DNA from 2 places in the Streptomyces sp. SP18CS02 genome. Region 1 is predicted to be linked to the other one. Evidence: riboswitches for the same ligand, from Rfam matches in the RefSeq annotation. Region 1 holds a riboswitch; the other holds the start of a gene.

Region 1 (7,119 bases):
CCCCCTTCCCGATCCAGGCGGCGACCATCCCGGACGCCCTGGCCGGCAAGGACATCCTCGGCCGCGGCCGCACCGGCTCCGGCAAGACCCTCTCGTTCGGTCTGCCGACCCTGGCCACGCTGGCCGGCGGCCACACCGAGAAGAAGAAGCCCCGCGCGGTCATCCTCACCCCGACCCGTGAGCTCGCGATGCAGGTCGCGGACGCCCTCCAGCCGTACGGCGACGTCCTCGGCCTGAAGATGAAGGTCGTCTGCGGCGGTACGTCCATGGGCAACCAGATCTACGCCCTGGAGCGCGGCGTCGACGTCCTCGTCGCCACCCCGGGCCGTCTGCGCGACGTCATCAACCGGGGAGCCTGCTCCCTGGAGAACGTCCAGGTCGCCGTCCTCGACGAGGCCGACCAGATGTCCGACCTGGGCTTCCTGCCCGAGGTCACCGAGCTGCTCGACCAGGTCCCGGCCGGCGGCCAGCGCATGCTCTTCTCCGCGACCATGGAGAACGAGATCGGCACCCTGGTCAAGCGCTACCTGACCGACCCGGTCAGCCACGAGGTGGACAGCGCCCAGGGCAACGTCACGACCATGACGCACCACGTGCTCGTCGTGAAGCCGAAGGACAAGGCGCCGGTCACCGCCGCCATCGCCGCCCGCAAGGGCCGCACGATCATCTTCGTCCGCACCCAGCTGGGCGCCGACCGCATCGCGGAGCAGCTGCGCGAGTCGGGCGTCAAGGCGGACGCCCTGCACGGCGGCATGACGCAGGGCGCGCGTACGCGCACCCTGGCCGACTTCAAGGACGGCTACGTCAACGCCCTCGTCGCCACCGACGTCGCCGCGCGCGGTATCCACGTGGACGGCATCGACCTGGTGCTGAACGTGGACCCGGCCGGCGACCACAAGGACTACCTGCACCGTTCGGGCCGTACCGCCCGTGCGGGCCAGTCCGGCACGGTCGTCTCCCTGGCCCTGCCGCACCAGCGCCGTCAGATCTTCCGCCTCATGGAGGACGCGGGCGTCGACGCCTCGCGTCACATCGTGGGCGGCGCCGGGGCGTTCGACCCGGAGGTCGCCGAGATCACCGGCGCCCGCTCGCTGACCGAGGTCCAGGCCGACTCCGCGAACAACGCCGCCAAGCAGGCCGAGCGCGAGGTCGCCGACCTGACCAAGGAGCTGGAGCGGCTCCAGCGCCGCGCCGGCGAGCTGCGCGAGGAGGCCGACCGCCTGGTGGCGCGTGCCGCCCGTGAGCGCGGTGACGACCCGGAGGCCGCGGTCGCCGAGGTGACGGAGGCCGCCGAGGCCGAGGTCGAGGCCGCGGTGTCGATTCCGGCCCAGCCCGTGGAGCGCCGCGAGGAGCAGCGTCGCGACGAGCGCGGCAACTACGAGCGCCGTGGCGGCGACCGTCGTGACGACCGCCCGTCGGGTGGCTTCCGCCGGGACGACCGCCGGGACAACGACCGTCCCTCGGGCGGGTTCCGTCGTGACGACCGCCGTGACAACGACCGCGGTGGCCGTTCCTTCGAGCGTCGTGACAACGACCGCCCGTCCGGTGGTTTCCGCCGGGACAACGACCGTCCGTCGAGCGGCTTCCGCCGGGACGACCGTCCCTCCGGTGGCTTCCGTCGTGACGACCGCCGTGACAACGACCGCGGCGGCTTCAACCGCGACGACCGCCGTGACAACGACCGTGGCGGGCGTTCCTTCGAGCGTCGTGACAACGACCGCCCGTCCGGTGGTTTCCGCCGGGACAACGACCGCCCGTCCGGTGGTTTCCGCCGCGACAACGACCGTCCGTCGAGCGGCTTCCGCCGGGACGACCGTCCCTCCGGTGGCTTCCGTCGTGACGACCGCCGGGACAACGACCGCGGCGGCTTCAACCGCGACGACCGTTCCTCCGGTGGCTTCCGCCGCGACAACGACCGCCCCGCCGGTGGTCACCGCGGTGCCGGCGACCGTCCGTTCAACCGTGACCGCCGTGACGACCGTCCGGCCGGCGGCGGCTTCCGTTCCGGTGGCCACGACCGTCCGTTCGGCCGCCGCGACGACCACCGCGGCTCGTCGAACACCGGCTCCTTCGGGCGCCGCGAGGACAAGCCCCGCTGGAAGCGCAACGGCTGACCCGAACGTCTGAGCCCAACGGGCCCGTACAGCACCGCGAGGTGCCGTACGGGCCCGTTCCCGTTCCCCGGGCAGAGCGCTGTGGCGGTCGCGCGCACAGGGGTGGGAAATCGCGCACAGGGGTGGGAAATCGCGCACAGGGCGGTCGGCAACGCCCCGGCCGGACCACCACGCCGCTGACGGACACGGGGTGACGCCCATTCATGGCCACTGGGCCGACCGGCGCACAGGTGGTCCGCAGTGTTTCCGGGAGGGCACCCGTTCGGGCCGGTTTCAGGCCGTCGCCGGGTGGGGATCCACGCCCTCGGCGGATCTTGCCGCACCCGGGAGTCGATACCCGATCGGCTCCCGGGCGTTGGCGGGCTATGCTCGGGGATGACTCGCCGAGGGCCCTTAGCTCAATTGGCAGAGCAGCGGACTTTTAATCCGTTGGTTGTGGGTTCGAGTCCCACAGGGCCTACGAGTCACGGGGCACCCGGCCGTCCGCACAGGTCATGACCGGTCGAGGCGGTCGGGAGCCCCCGATTCATAGCGTAGGATGGTGTTTACCGACGCGGGGTGGAGCAGCTCGGTAGCTCGCTGGGCTCATAACCCAGAGGTCGCAGGTTCAAATCCTGTCCCCGCTACTGAAAACGAAGACCCGGTGCCTGATTCAGGCGCCGGGTCTTCGTCATGTCCGGGTCTTCGTCATGTCCGGGTCTTCGTGATGCCTGGGTCTTCGTCATGTCCAAGCCTTCGTGGTGTCCGGTCTTCGCGTGTGCCGGGGTGGGGCGCTCCGGGGCGGCCCGGGCCGGGGGCGGTGTATCGCCCGGTCGGCGGACGGCGAGTCGCCACGCGGCGCGGCTCCGGCCGGCCCGGGTGGGGGGCGGTACCGTCCGCAGCGGTGGGCGGAGCGGGCAGGAGACCAGTGGTGGGGCAGCGAGCGCGGGACGGCGGCGGCCGGGGCGGGTTGGTGCGCTCCCCGCGCGGGAGCCGGGCGCCCGGACCCGGCCGGGACCGTGAGGGGGTCCATCTGTTCATCCGCTCGCTGCCCGCCCTGATGATCATCGGCGGGGTGATCTACGACGTGTCGACCCCGTCACGCTTCACGGCGGTGCCGCTCTTCGCCGCCGCCCCGCTGATCGCGGCGCCCTTCTTCAGTTTCGGCGCCACGCTGCTGGCGGGCCTCGTCGCCCTGGTCGCCGTGGTGGTGCTGCGCCTCCACGGCGGGACCATGGACGAGGCCCCGGCCCTGACCGAGGTCGTCACCATCGGGACCGTCTCCGCGCTCGCGCTGTTCATCAACCGGGTCGTGCGGCGGGGCGGCGAGCGTCTCGCCTCGGCGCGGGTGATCGCCGAGACCGCCCAGCGGGCCGTGCTGCCCAGCCCCGCCAAACGGATCGGCGGTCTGGACATCGCGGCGCGGTACGAGGCCGCGCAGGCGGACACGTACATCGGCGGCGACCTCTTCGCCGTGCAGGACACGCCCTACGGCGTCCGGCTCGTGGTCGGCGACGTACGAGGCAAGGGTCTGGGGGCGGTCGAGGCGGTCGCGGTCGTCATCGGCGCCTTCCGGGAGGCGGCCGAGCAGGAGAGCTCCCTGGAGGGCGTGGCGCAGCGGCTGGAGCGCGCGCTCGCGCGCGAGGGCACCCGGCGCGACGGACTGGACGCCTTCGAGGGGTTCACCACCGCCGTACTGGCCGAGATCCCGCGCGGGGACACCGTGGTGCGGATCGTCGACCGGGGCCATCCCGAGCCGTTGCGGATGAACCCCGACGCGACCGTGGAACTGCTGGAGCCGAACGAGACCGCGCTGCCGCTGGGCATGGCCGACCTGGCGGCGTGGCCGGACCGGGCGTACGAGGTGTCCTACCCGCCGGGGGCGACGCTGCTCTTCTACACGGACGGGCTGTCCGAGGCGCGCGACGCGCGGGGGGAGTTCTACGACCCGGTGGCGCGGCTGGCCGGGCGGGTCTTCCCGGGGCCCGAGGCACTGCTGGACGCGCTGGTGGAGGACGTGCGGCGGCACACAGGCGGCGGGGCGACCGACGACCTGGCGCTGCTGGCGGTCAGCCGGCCCGAGGAGGGGCAGCCCGACCGGCGGACGACGATCCCATTGGTGCCGTGACTGCCGTGACTGCTGTTGCCGCCGTGTCCCCCGTGTCTGCCGTGTCTGCCGCTTTGCCGTGGCCGCGGCGACCGCGGTGACGCCAGGGCGACCGCGTGGCAGGGGTACGCCGGGAGGGACTCGACCACGGTACGTAGTCGACGAGCACCACTCCGCATAACAGTTGACGAACGGTCAGAAAAATAAGAGGCGGCCGGTGTTTCTGAGGGGCGGTCAACTCGCCCGGCTGTGCCCGTGTGTGACCCGGTACGTCCTGGCCAGCACGGTAATGATCAGTAGGAACAGCTTGGAATACGGCCCTCGCGTCTATTAACGTTCGATAACGCAGCGCGGTCGTCCCAGTCGTCGCAAGAGACGGCACCGTGCGCGCGCGCCGAATTCCGCAAGGGAACCGGGGAACCACCACCTTGGGGTGAATCGGGTCGAACCAGACCCGTAGGAGACCTTCCTGCTCCGAACCCGTCAGCTAACCCGGTAGGCGAGAAGGAAGGAAAGGAGTGCGCCTCCGTGGCGTCCAACAGTCCTGCTCCCGAGGTCTTTCCCGGCTCTCCCGGCCCTTCGGGTGCCCCTGACGCCACGCCCGCAAACACGCAGTGGGCGGAGTGGAATCCCACCGAGGACACCGTTCGCCCGGTTCGCGGCCGTCATCGTGTCGCCAAGCAGCGCGGCGGTCTCGCCCGCAGCTCCACCGTCCTCGGTGTCGGAGTCATCGCGGCGGTCGGTGCGGGCGGCATAGCCACCGCGCAGGACAAGCCCGCGGTCTCCATCTCCCTGCCCGACCTGCCGGACATCGGCTCCCTCCTCGACGACGAGGACGAGGGCGAGGGCGTCACGGGGACCGCCGACAACGCGCCGCTCACCGCCCTGTCCCTCTCCGGCGACGACCGCGGGGCAGGCCGGGACGACCAGGCCGGCCAGGAGGCCGAGGACGCCGGCGAGGCGCTGCGCGTCCGTATCCTCCAGCAGGCCGAACAGCAGCAGGCGTCCGCCGACGCCGAGGCGAAGGCGGCCGCCGAGAAGACCGCCGCCGAGCAGGCCGCCGCCGAGGCGAAGTCCCAGCAGACCGCCGCCCAGAAGAAGGCCGAGGAGGCCGAGAAGAAGGCGGCGGCGGAAGCCGAGGCGAAGGCGGAGGCCGCGCGGCTGGCCAAGCTCGCGTCGAGCTACTCCCTGCCCACCTCCTCGTACACCCTCACCGCCACGTACGGGCAGTCCGGCTCCATGTGGTCCTCCGGGCACCACACCGGCCTGGACTTCGCGGCCCGGGCGGGTACCCCGACCAAGGCCGTCCACAGCGGGACCATCAAGTCGGCCGGCTACTCCGGCTCGTACGGCTACCGCATCGTCCTGGAGCTGGAGGACGGTACGGAGATCTGGTACTGCCACCTCTCGTCCATGACGGTCGGCGTCGGACAGCAGGTCGGCACCGGCGAGACCATCGGACGGGTCGGCGCCACCGGCAATGTGACCGGCGAGCACCTGCACCTGGAGGTGCGCACGTCGGGCGGCGACGGCATCGACCCCGCGGCCTGGCTGCGCAGCAAGGGCCTGACCGTCTGACGCCCTGTCCTCCCGCCCCTTCGCGCCGGGCTCCGCGGCGCACCGGGACGATCCGGTGCCGGAACCCGTGAACGGCCCCCGGCGGCCCTGGCCTCCCACCCCCCGACGCCAGGGCTGCCGGCCTTCTCCCCGCCGGGTTCCCCGCCGCCCTTTTGCCTGCTTCCCTTCGGTTTCCTGCCGCCCGGCCCGGTAGCCGCCCGGCCCGGTTGCCGTCCCGCCCGGTTGCCGTCCCGCCCGCTCGCGGTCCTGCCCGGTCCCGTGGTTCCGGCTCCCCGGAATGCTCCCGGGGGCTGCGTCGTTGATCCCCCCATGACTTCTCTCCGCCCTCTGGGCACCTCAGGGCTCGACGTCTTCCCGCTCGCGCTCGGCGGCAACGTGTTCGGCTGGACCGCCGACGAGACGCAGTCCTTCGCCGTGCTCGACGCGTACGCCGCCGCGGGCGGCAACTTCATCGACACCGCCGACGGCTATTCGGCCTGGGCACCGGGCAACGAGGGCGGTGAGTCGGAGACGATCATCGGCAACTGGCTGGCCTCCCGCGGCAACCGCTCCGACGTCGTCATCGCCACCAAGGTCGGCGCCCACCCCCGGTACAAGGGCCTCGCCCCCGCGAACATCAAGGCCGCGGTCGAGGAGTCGCTGCGCCGTCTGCGCACCGAGTACATAGACCTGTACTACACGCACTTCGACGACCCGGGCGTGCCGGTCGAGGACTTCGTCACCGCTCTCGACCAGCTGGTGAAGGAGGGCAAGGTGCGGGCCGTCGCCGCTTCCAACATCACCCCCGAGCGGCTCCAGGAGGCCCTGGACTTCTCCGCGCGCGAGGGCCTCACCGCGTACTCCGCGATCCAGCCGCACTACAACCTGGTCTCGCGCGACACCTACGAGGGACAGCTCCTGGAGACCGCGGAGCGCGCCGGGCTCGGCGCCGTGCCGTACTTCGCGCTGGCCTCCGGCTTCCTCACCGGCAAGTACCGGCCGGGCGCGAGCGTCGAGAGCGCCCGGGCCGAGGGCGCGGGCAAGCACCTGGAGACCGAGCGCGGCCGCAAGGTCCTCGGCGCGCTCGACACCGTCGCCCAGGAGCGCGGCGCCGAGATCGCCACGGTCGCCCTCGCCTGGCTGGCGGCCCGGCCGACCGTCGCGGCGCCGCTCGCCTCGGCCCGTACGGCCGAGCAGCTGCCCGCCCTGCTGGCGGTCGCCGGTCTGGAACTGACGGCGGACGAGCTGGCGGCCCTGACCGCCGCCTCGGAGTAGACCCGGGCAGGGCTCAGTACCGTCAGTACCGGTACGGGTTGTAGCCGCCGTAGTTCATGTACGGGGGCGGCGTCCACACCCGGCCGG
Region 2 (7,119 bases), on a different contig from region 1:
GTCGTCGGGGTCCGAGGAGAGCACGAGCTGGAGGGCCGGGTCGAGACCACCGCTCCGGTACTGGGCGGTGGCCACCGAGCCGAGGGCGTCGCGGGTGGTGTTGAGCCGCGCCGTCCTGCGGGCGGCCTCGTCGCGGAGCGCGTCCAGTGCCGTCTGGGCCCGCGCGGCCTTCTCCTTGGCGCCGTTGTACCTCTCGGTGGCCTCCTCGGCCTGCTGGTACAGCCGGTCGACCTCGGTCTTGACCTGGGCGGGCGTGAGCCGGGGCTCGGCCTGCCCGATGCCCTCGAAGGCGGTGGCCGTCGCCGCCCCGGCGAGCGCGAGGACGGCGGCGGTGCGGCCGGCCGGTCCGCTCAACGGGCGCTGCCTGGGCTTCCGGTGCGCTGCCACGGGGGCGGTCACTTCCCTTCGTGCGGTCCTGACGGGTCCGGCGGCGGACCCGTCGGGGGAGCGGGCCGCCGCCGGATCTCCCGGGCGGGGCGGCCGACTGCCGTCCGGGTGGGGCCCGGACGGAGGTGGGGAGAGCCGGCCGCCTGGGGCAGGACGCTAGGCCTGAGGGTCACGGGGCTGGGAGGCCATGACCGCAACTGGCCGCAGGTGAGGTTTCCCGTACGGATTCCGAGGGGCCCCATGCGTCCGGAATTACATATTCCGGATCAGCTGTGACCGATGCGTCGAAAGAGGCGCACCTGGCCGCAGGGCGGTGCTATGGCCCCGGCTAGGCTCCGCCCCATGGACGTACTCATCAATGTCTTCGTCGCCCTGCACATCATCGGTATCGCCTCCCTGCTGGGCGGCTTCCTGACCCAGATGAAGGCGATGAGCGCGGGCACGGCACGCTTCGTCCCCGCCATGCTGCACGGCGCCCTGACGATGCTGATCACGGGCGTCGCGCTGGTGGGCCTCAACCAGGCCGACGACCAGACCGTCGACAACGTCAAGATCGGCGTGAAGCTGGCGCTGCTGGTGGTGATCCTCGGCCTGGTCTACGTGAAGCGGGACGAGGAGAAGGTGGAGAAGGGGATCTTCGCGGCCGTGGGCGGTCTGACCGTGGCCAACATCTTCATCGCGACGCTCTGGACCTGATGCCCCGGCGGCGGGGCCGGCCGCGGCCCCACTGCCGCGGCGTACGCCCTCGGTCCCGTACCGCCCCCGACCCCCGCCGTCACCGCCCGGTTCAGGCCGGGCGCACGCTGCCGTGGATCGGCATGCAGTAGACCGACTCCTCGCGGACGTTCGCGCCGGGCTTCGGCGCGTGGATCATCCGGCCCTCGCCCTCGTAGATGCCGACATGGCTGATGTCGTCGTAGAAGAACACCAGGTCGCCGGGGCGCAGAGCCTCCATGTCGACGGGGGTGCCGAACTCGATCTGGCCCCAGGTGGTCCGCGGCAGTTCGACTCCGGCCGCCCTCCACGCCGCCTGGGTGAGGCCGGAGCAGTCGTAGGAGCTCGGGCCGGTCGCGCCCCACACGTACGGCTTGCCGACCTGGGCGCGGGCGAAGGCCAGCACCTTGTCCGCCTTGGCCGAGCGGCTCCCGGTCCCGGCGCCGGCCGAGGTGCCGTACCCGGTGGCGGCGGCGGTGGCGCTTGCGGTCCAGGAGCCGCGACCGGTACTCGTCTCCGGCTGCTGTTCCCGGTCCTGGCTCTGCTCCCGGCGGAGCCGGTCCTGGCGCGCACGGGCCGCTTCCGCCTCTTCGCGGACCCTCGCCTCCGCCCGCAGCCGGGCCTGCGCCTCGCGCCTGTGGTCCAGCTCCGCCCGTCGCGTCAGCTCCTCGACGGTCACGCTCGACAGCAGGTCGCGTGCCTCGCGCAGCTTGCGCTGGACGTCCTGCTTGCTGGCCCGCAGGACCGCCTGAGAGGCGGTGAGGGCATCCACGCCGCCGGCCGCCTCGGCGGTCCGTTCCTTGGCCTCCACGGCTTCCGCCGCCTCCACGGCTTCCACCGCCTCCGCGGCCTCCGCCGACGAGTGCCGCGTCCCGTGGCCGGCAAGCGCCTGCTGCCCGTGCTCGGCGGGCGGGTCGGACAACGCGGTCCGGTGGGGCTCGTGGTCCGGTCGGGGCAGGAGCGGCCGCGGGACCTGCGGGGTCTGCCGGACCTCCTGCGTCTGCTGGGTCCGCTGGACCTCCGGCATCCCCTGGAACTGCTGGACCTGCTGGACGTCCTGGACCTGCTGGGTGTGCTGGATCTGGTGGACGTCCTGGACCTCCGGCATCTGCTGGGTCCGCTGGACCTCCGGCATCTGCTGGGTCTGCTCGGCGTACGCCTGCGGGTCGGCGGCGACGATCAGCCCCGTGGCCTGGGCGACGGCGCCCGGGCGGGGCTCCCCGGCGGTGTAGGTGCCCAGCGTGCGGCGGGTCTCGTTCAGCGGCTGCGCCCGCTTACCGGCCCCGTCGAACAGCTTGTCGACCGTCAGCCTCCGCCGGGGCGCGGCCTCCTTGGGGCTGTCGTACTGCCGCTCGTACTGCCGCGTCCCCGTACCGGCCTGCCGGTACAGGGCGTCGACCTTCCGCTGGACCTCCTCGGCCGTCGGCTTCGCGTCCGGGCTGGACGGTACGGCGTCGGGAGCCGTCCGGGAGGGCGCCGCGTCCGCGTTCTGCGCGGACAGGAGGGAGACCGAGGCGATGGCGGCCGTCGTGACCCCGACGGCGGGGGAGTGCGCGCGGGTGGTGCGGGTGCGCGGCTTGCGATGCGACGCCAAGGCCGGCATCTCCTTCCGTGAACCGCCTACCGGGTTAGCTGTCGGGTTCGGGCGACGGAAGGTGCCCTACGGCCGTACGCGGACAGGCCGATTCACCCCGGTCCTGCATGTGGGTCCCCGGTTCCGTACTTCCTGAGCGAAAGGCCGGATTCGGCGTGGACGGCCCGGTTGGCGTGGTTCGCCGATGGGGTTACAGACCGCCTTCGCGAGCACGCTAGCCAAACTGTGGTGGTGCTGTGAAGGATGATGTTCGATATGCCCTATACGTTTTCGTTATCTTTACTTCGGGTAATGAATCCGGTGCTCATCGTGACGAAGGCGGTTCGGCCGCGACTGTCAGTGGAGCGGCCTAGACTCGATAGGCGATGAGCAGCCTCTTTGACGACAGCTTCCTGGCGGACCTCCGGAACCACCGCTCCGAGGAGCCCCCGCCGCCGCCCGAGCACGACGAGCCGGCCGCGGAGGAGGTTCCGCACGACCTCTTCGGGGGCAGGTTCGACGTGCCCCCGGCCCGGGACGCGCACTACCGTGACGGCGCCCCCCGTCCGGTGGTGGACGCGGCCGCCCTGGTCGAGGGGCTGAACGAACAGCAGCGCGCCGCCGTCGTGCACACCGGTTCGCCGCTGCTCATCGTGGCCGGCGCCGGTTCCGGCAAGACCCGCGTGCTGACCCACCGCATCGCGCACCTGCTGGCCACGCGCAACGTGCACCCCGGGCAGATACTGGCGATCACCTTCACCAACAAGGCCGCCGGGGAGATGAAGGAGCGCGTCGAGCAGCTCGTCGGCCCGCGCGCGGGCGCCATGTGGGTGATGACCTTCCACAGCGCCTGTGTGCGCATCCTGCGCCGCGAGTCGAAGAGGCTCGGCTTCACCTCCTCCTTCTCGATCTACGACGCGGCCGATTCCAAGCGCCTGATGGCGCTGTGCTGCCGTGACCTGGACCTCGACCCGAAGCGGTACCCGCCCAAGTCGTTCAGCGCCAAGGTCTCGAACCTGAAGAACGAGCTGATCGACGAGGAGACCTTCGCCGACCAGGCCGCCGACGGCTTCGAGAAGACGCTCGCCGAGGCGTACCGGATGTACCAGGCGCGGCTGCGCGAGGCCAACGCCCTGGACTTCGACGACATCATCATGACGACCGTCCACCTGCTCCAGGCGTTCCCGGACGTCGCCGAGCACTACCGCCGCCGCTTCCGCCACGTCATGGTCGACGAGTACCAGGACACCAACCACGCCCAGTACACGCTCGTACGCGAACTGGTCGGCACCGGGTACGAGGACATGGCCCCGGCGGAGCTGTGCGTCGTCGGTGACGCCGACCAGTCGATCTACGCCTTCCGGGGTGCGACCATCCGCAACATCCTCCGGTTCGAGGAGGACTACCCGGACGCGACCACGATCCTGCTGGAGCAGAACTACCGCTCCACCCAGACGATCCTCTCCGCCGCCAACGCGGTGATCGAGCGCAACGAGAGCCGCCGTCCCAAGAACCTGTGGACCAACGCCGGCGAGGGCGCCCGGATCACCGGGTACGTCGCCGACACCGAGCACGACGAGGCGCAGTTCGTCGCCGACGAGATCGACCGGCTGACGGACGCGGGCGACGCGAAGGCCGGCGACGTCGCCATCTTCTATCGCACCAACGCCCAGTCCCGTGTCTTCGAAGAGATCTTCATCCGGGTCGGCCTGCCGTACAAGGTCGTCGGCGGCGTGCGCTTCTACGAGCGCAAGGAGGTGCGCGATGTGCTGGCGTACCTGCGCGTCCTGGCGAACCCCGAGGACAACGTGCCGCTGCGCCGCATCCTCAACGTCCCCAAGCGGGGCATCGGCGACCGCGCCGAGGCGATGATCGACGCGCTGGCGCAGCGCGAGCGGATCACCTTCCCCCAGGCGCTGCGCCGCGTCGACGAGGCGTACGGCATGGCGGCCCGGTCCGCCAACGCGGTGAAGCGGTTCAACACGCTGATGGAGGAGCTGCGCACGATCGTCGACTCCGGCGCGGGGCCCGCCGTCGTCCTGGAAGCGGTCCTCGAACGGACCGGCTACCTCGCCGAGCTCCAGGCGTCGACCGATCCGCAGGACGAGACCCGTATCGAGAACCTCCAGGAACTCGCCGCGGTGGCCCTGGAGTTCGAGCAGAACCGCGAAGAGGGCGAAGGAACGGGCAATCTGGCCGAGTTCCTGGAGCAGGTCGCGCTGGTGGCCGACTCCGACCAGATCCCCGACGAGGACGAAGAGGGCTCCGGTGTCATCACGCTGATGACGCTGCACACCGCCAAGGGCCTCGAATTCCCCGTGGTGTTCCTGACCGGCATGGAGGACGGCGTCTTCCCGCACATGCGCGCCCTCGGGGAGACCAAGGAGCTGGAGGAGGAGCGCCGCCTCGCGTACGTCGGCATCACCCGCGCCCGTGAGCGGCTCTACCTGACCCGCTCGACGATGCGCAGCGCGTGGGGACAGCCCTCGTACAACCCGCCGTCGCGGTTCCTGGAGGAGATCCCGGGCACGCACCTGGAGTGGAAGCGCACCGGTCCGATGGCCGCTCCGGCCGGGCCGACCTCGGGGATCGCGTCCTCACTGTCGTCGTCGCTCTCGTCACGGTCACGGGCCGGGGGCCCGTCCGGTTTCGCCACGCGGCGCACCACCGACAAGCCGGTGATCGCGCTGTCGGTCGGGGACCGGGTCACCCACGACCAGTTCGGGCTGGGGACCGTCGTGGCCGTGACCGGACAGGGCGGTGACGCGCAGGCGACGATCGACTTCGGCGACGAGAAGCCGAAGCGGCTGCTCCTGCGGTACGCGCCGGTGGAGAAGCTGTAGCGAACGGCCGAGTGGGCCGGTGGTCCGGTGGTCCGGGGGTCCGGTGGTCCGGTGTCCTGACGGGGCGCCGGCCGCCGGGTTCGTCCGGCCGGTGAACCGGTTGCCCGGCGGTCGGGTTCGCCCAGCCGGTGGACCGGTTGCCCGGTTGCCAGATTCGTCCGGCCGTCGTCGCGACATCGTCGCATCGTCCGGGGCCGTCGGGGAACGTCCGGAGGCCCGTCGGACACCAGCGTCGTGGGACACCAGCGTCGTCGGGTAGCCGGGTAGCCGGGTCGTCAGCTCGTCGGGTCGAGGCCGTGGCCGAGCAGCCACGGCAGCGGGTCGATCGCCGCTCCTCCGCCGGGCCTGACCTCGAAGTGCAGGTGCGGACCGGTGGAGTTGCCGGAGTTCCCGGAGTACGCGATGACGTCGCCGGCCTTGACCGTGCCCGAGCGGATCTTCGTCGAGCTGAGGTGGCAGTACCAGGTCTCGGTGCCGTCCTCCGCCGTCACGATCGCCATGTTGCCGTAGGCGCTGTTCCACTGGGTGCGGACGGTGCCGTCGGTGGCGGCCATCACGGGGGTGCCGTACTGCACGGGGAAGTCGATGCCGGTGTGCAGGGACATCCAGTTGACGCCGGCCTGCCCGTAGCGCGCGCTCAGCTGGTGCAGCTTCACCGGGAGCATGAACTTCGGACGCAGCGCCTCCTTGCGGGCGGCCTCCGCCTCGCGCTTCTTGCGGTCGGCCTCCTGCCGCGCCTTCAGGTCGATGCGCTCCTGGGTGCGGCTGGCACGGTCGCCGAAGTCACGGGCGTCGGCGCTCAGCGCGGCGAGCTGCGTGTCCAGTGCGTTGTTGGCGGCGACGGGCTGCACGGAGGACGGATCGGCGGCCGTCACCGTCTTCCCGTCGTCCTTGCGCTCGGCCGCGCCGTCGGTGAGGCCGCTGACCGAGGCGGCCGCGATACCGGCGACGCCCATGACACAGGCGGAGGGCACGGCGACGGTGAGCAGCGCGGAACGCTTGGCGGGCGTACGCCGACGGCCGCGGTTCCCGTTGGAACGGCGGACGGGGCGCGGGGTGACCGGCACGGCTCCGGGGAGGGGCGCGGATTCCTGATCGGACCCGGACTCGAACCCGGCGTCGGTGCCGAGCTCCGGACCGGGCTCGGACGCGGTGTCGAACCCGGCCTCCGAGGAGGCGGCGTAGTCGGGGACGGCCTCGAAGTGGGCCGTGTCGTCAAGGCCGGACGCCGTCTCGAACCGGTCCGTGCCCGCGAACCCGGAAGGGAACTCCGAGGTGTACTCGGGTGTGAACTCCTGGGCCTGCTCCGGCTGGTGCTCGTGCTCGGCCGCCGTGGCGGGGTAGTCGTACTGCTCGGGGACCAGGGTCTCGGAGCCCGCGTAGTTCCAGGCGGTGGCGTCGTACGCGCCGGTCGCGAAGCCGGGAACCGTCCACTGGCCGGTGGTGTCGTACGTACCGGTGGCCTGGTGCGCCGGATCGGCGGCGATGACGTCCTGGTGGGCGTGGTTCGCCTGATGCGCCTCGTTCCAGGCGTTGGCGTCCCACTGGCCGGTGTACTCGGAGTACTCGACGTAACCGGTGGCCGTGTCCTGGTGCGAAGCG

The links. Region 1 has a riboswitch for cyclic di-AMP ahead of PUR26_RS17040 (M23 family metallopeptidase). Riboswitches for the same ligand answer to the same signal wherever they lie in the genome.
Region 2: it holds a riboswitch for cyclic di-AMP, as region 1 does, so the genes downstream of both, PUR26_RS27225 (C40 family peptidase) here and PUR26_RS17040 (M23 family metallopeptidase) in region 1, are expected to answer to the same signal.

Annotation. Positions count from the first base shown of each region.
Region 1 covers NZ_JAQYXC010000285.1:17,245-24,363, reverse strand. Annotated here, with positions in the region: gene PUR26_RS17060 (DEAD/DEAH box helicase) at 1-2,114, shown strand, start outside; tRNA gene PUR26_RS17055 (tRNA-Lys) at 2,502-2,574, shown strand; tRNA gene PUR26_RS17050 (tRNA-Met) at 2,667-2,740, shown strand; gene PUR26_RS17045 (PP2C family protein-serine/threonine phosphatase) at 3,025-4,221, shown strand; cyclic di-AMP (ydaO/yuaA leader) riboswitch at 4,583-4,717, shown strand; gene PUR26_RS17040 (M23 family metallopeptidase) at 4,729-5,778, shown strand; gene PUR26_RS17035 (aldo/keto reductase) at 6,088-7,032, shown strand; gene PUR26_RS17030 (PrsW family intramembrane metalloprotease) at 7,055-7,119, opposite strand, start outside.
Region 2 covers NZ_JAQYXC010000295.1:108,861-115,979, forward strand. Annotated here, with positions in the region: gene PUR26_RS27215 (C40 family peptidase) at 1-387, opposite strand, end outside; gene PUR26_RS27220 (hypothetical protein) at 730-1,083, shown strand; gene PUR26_RS27225 (C40 family peptidase) at 1,175-2,695, opposite strand; cyclic di-AMP (ydaO/yuaA leader) riboswitch at 2,703-2,861, opposite strand; gene pcrA (DNA helicase PcrA) at 3,061-5,517, shown strand; gene PUR26_RS27235 (M23 family metallopeptidase) at 5,793-7,119, opposite strand, start outside.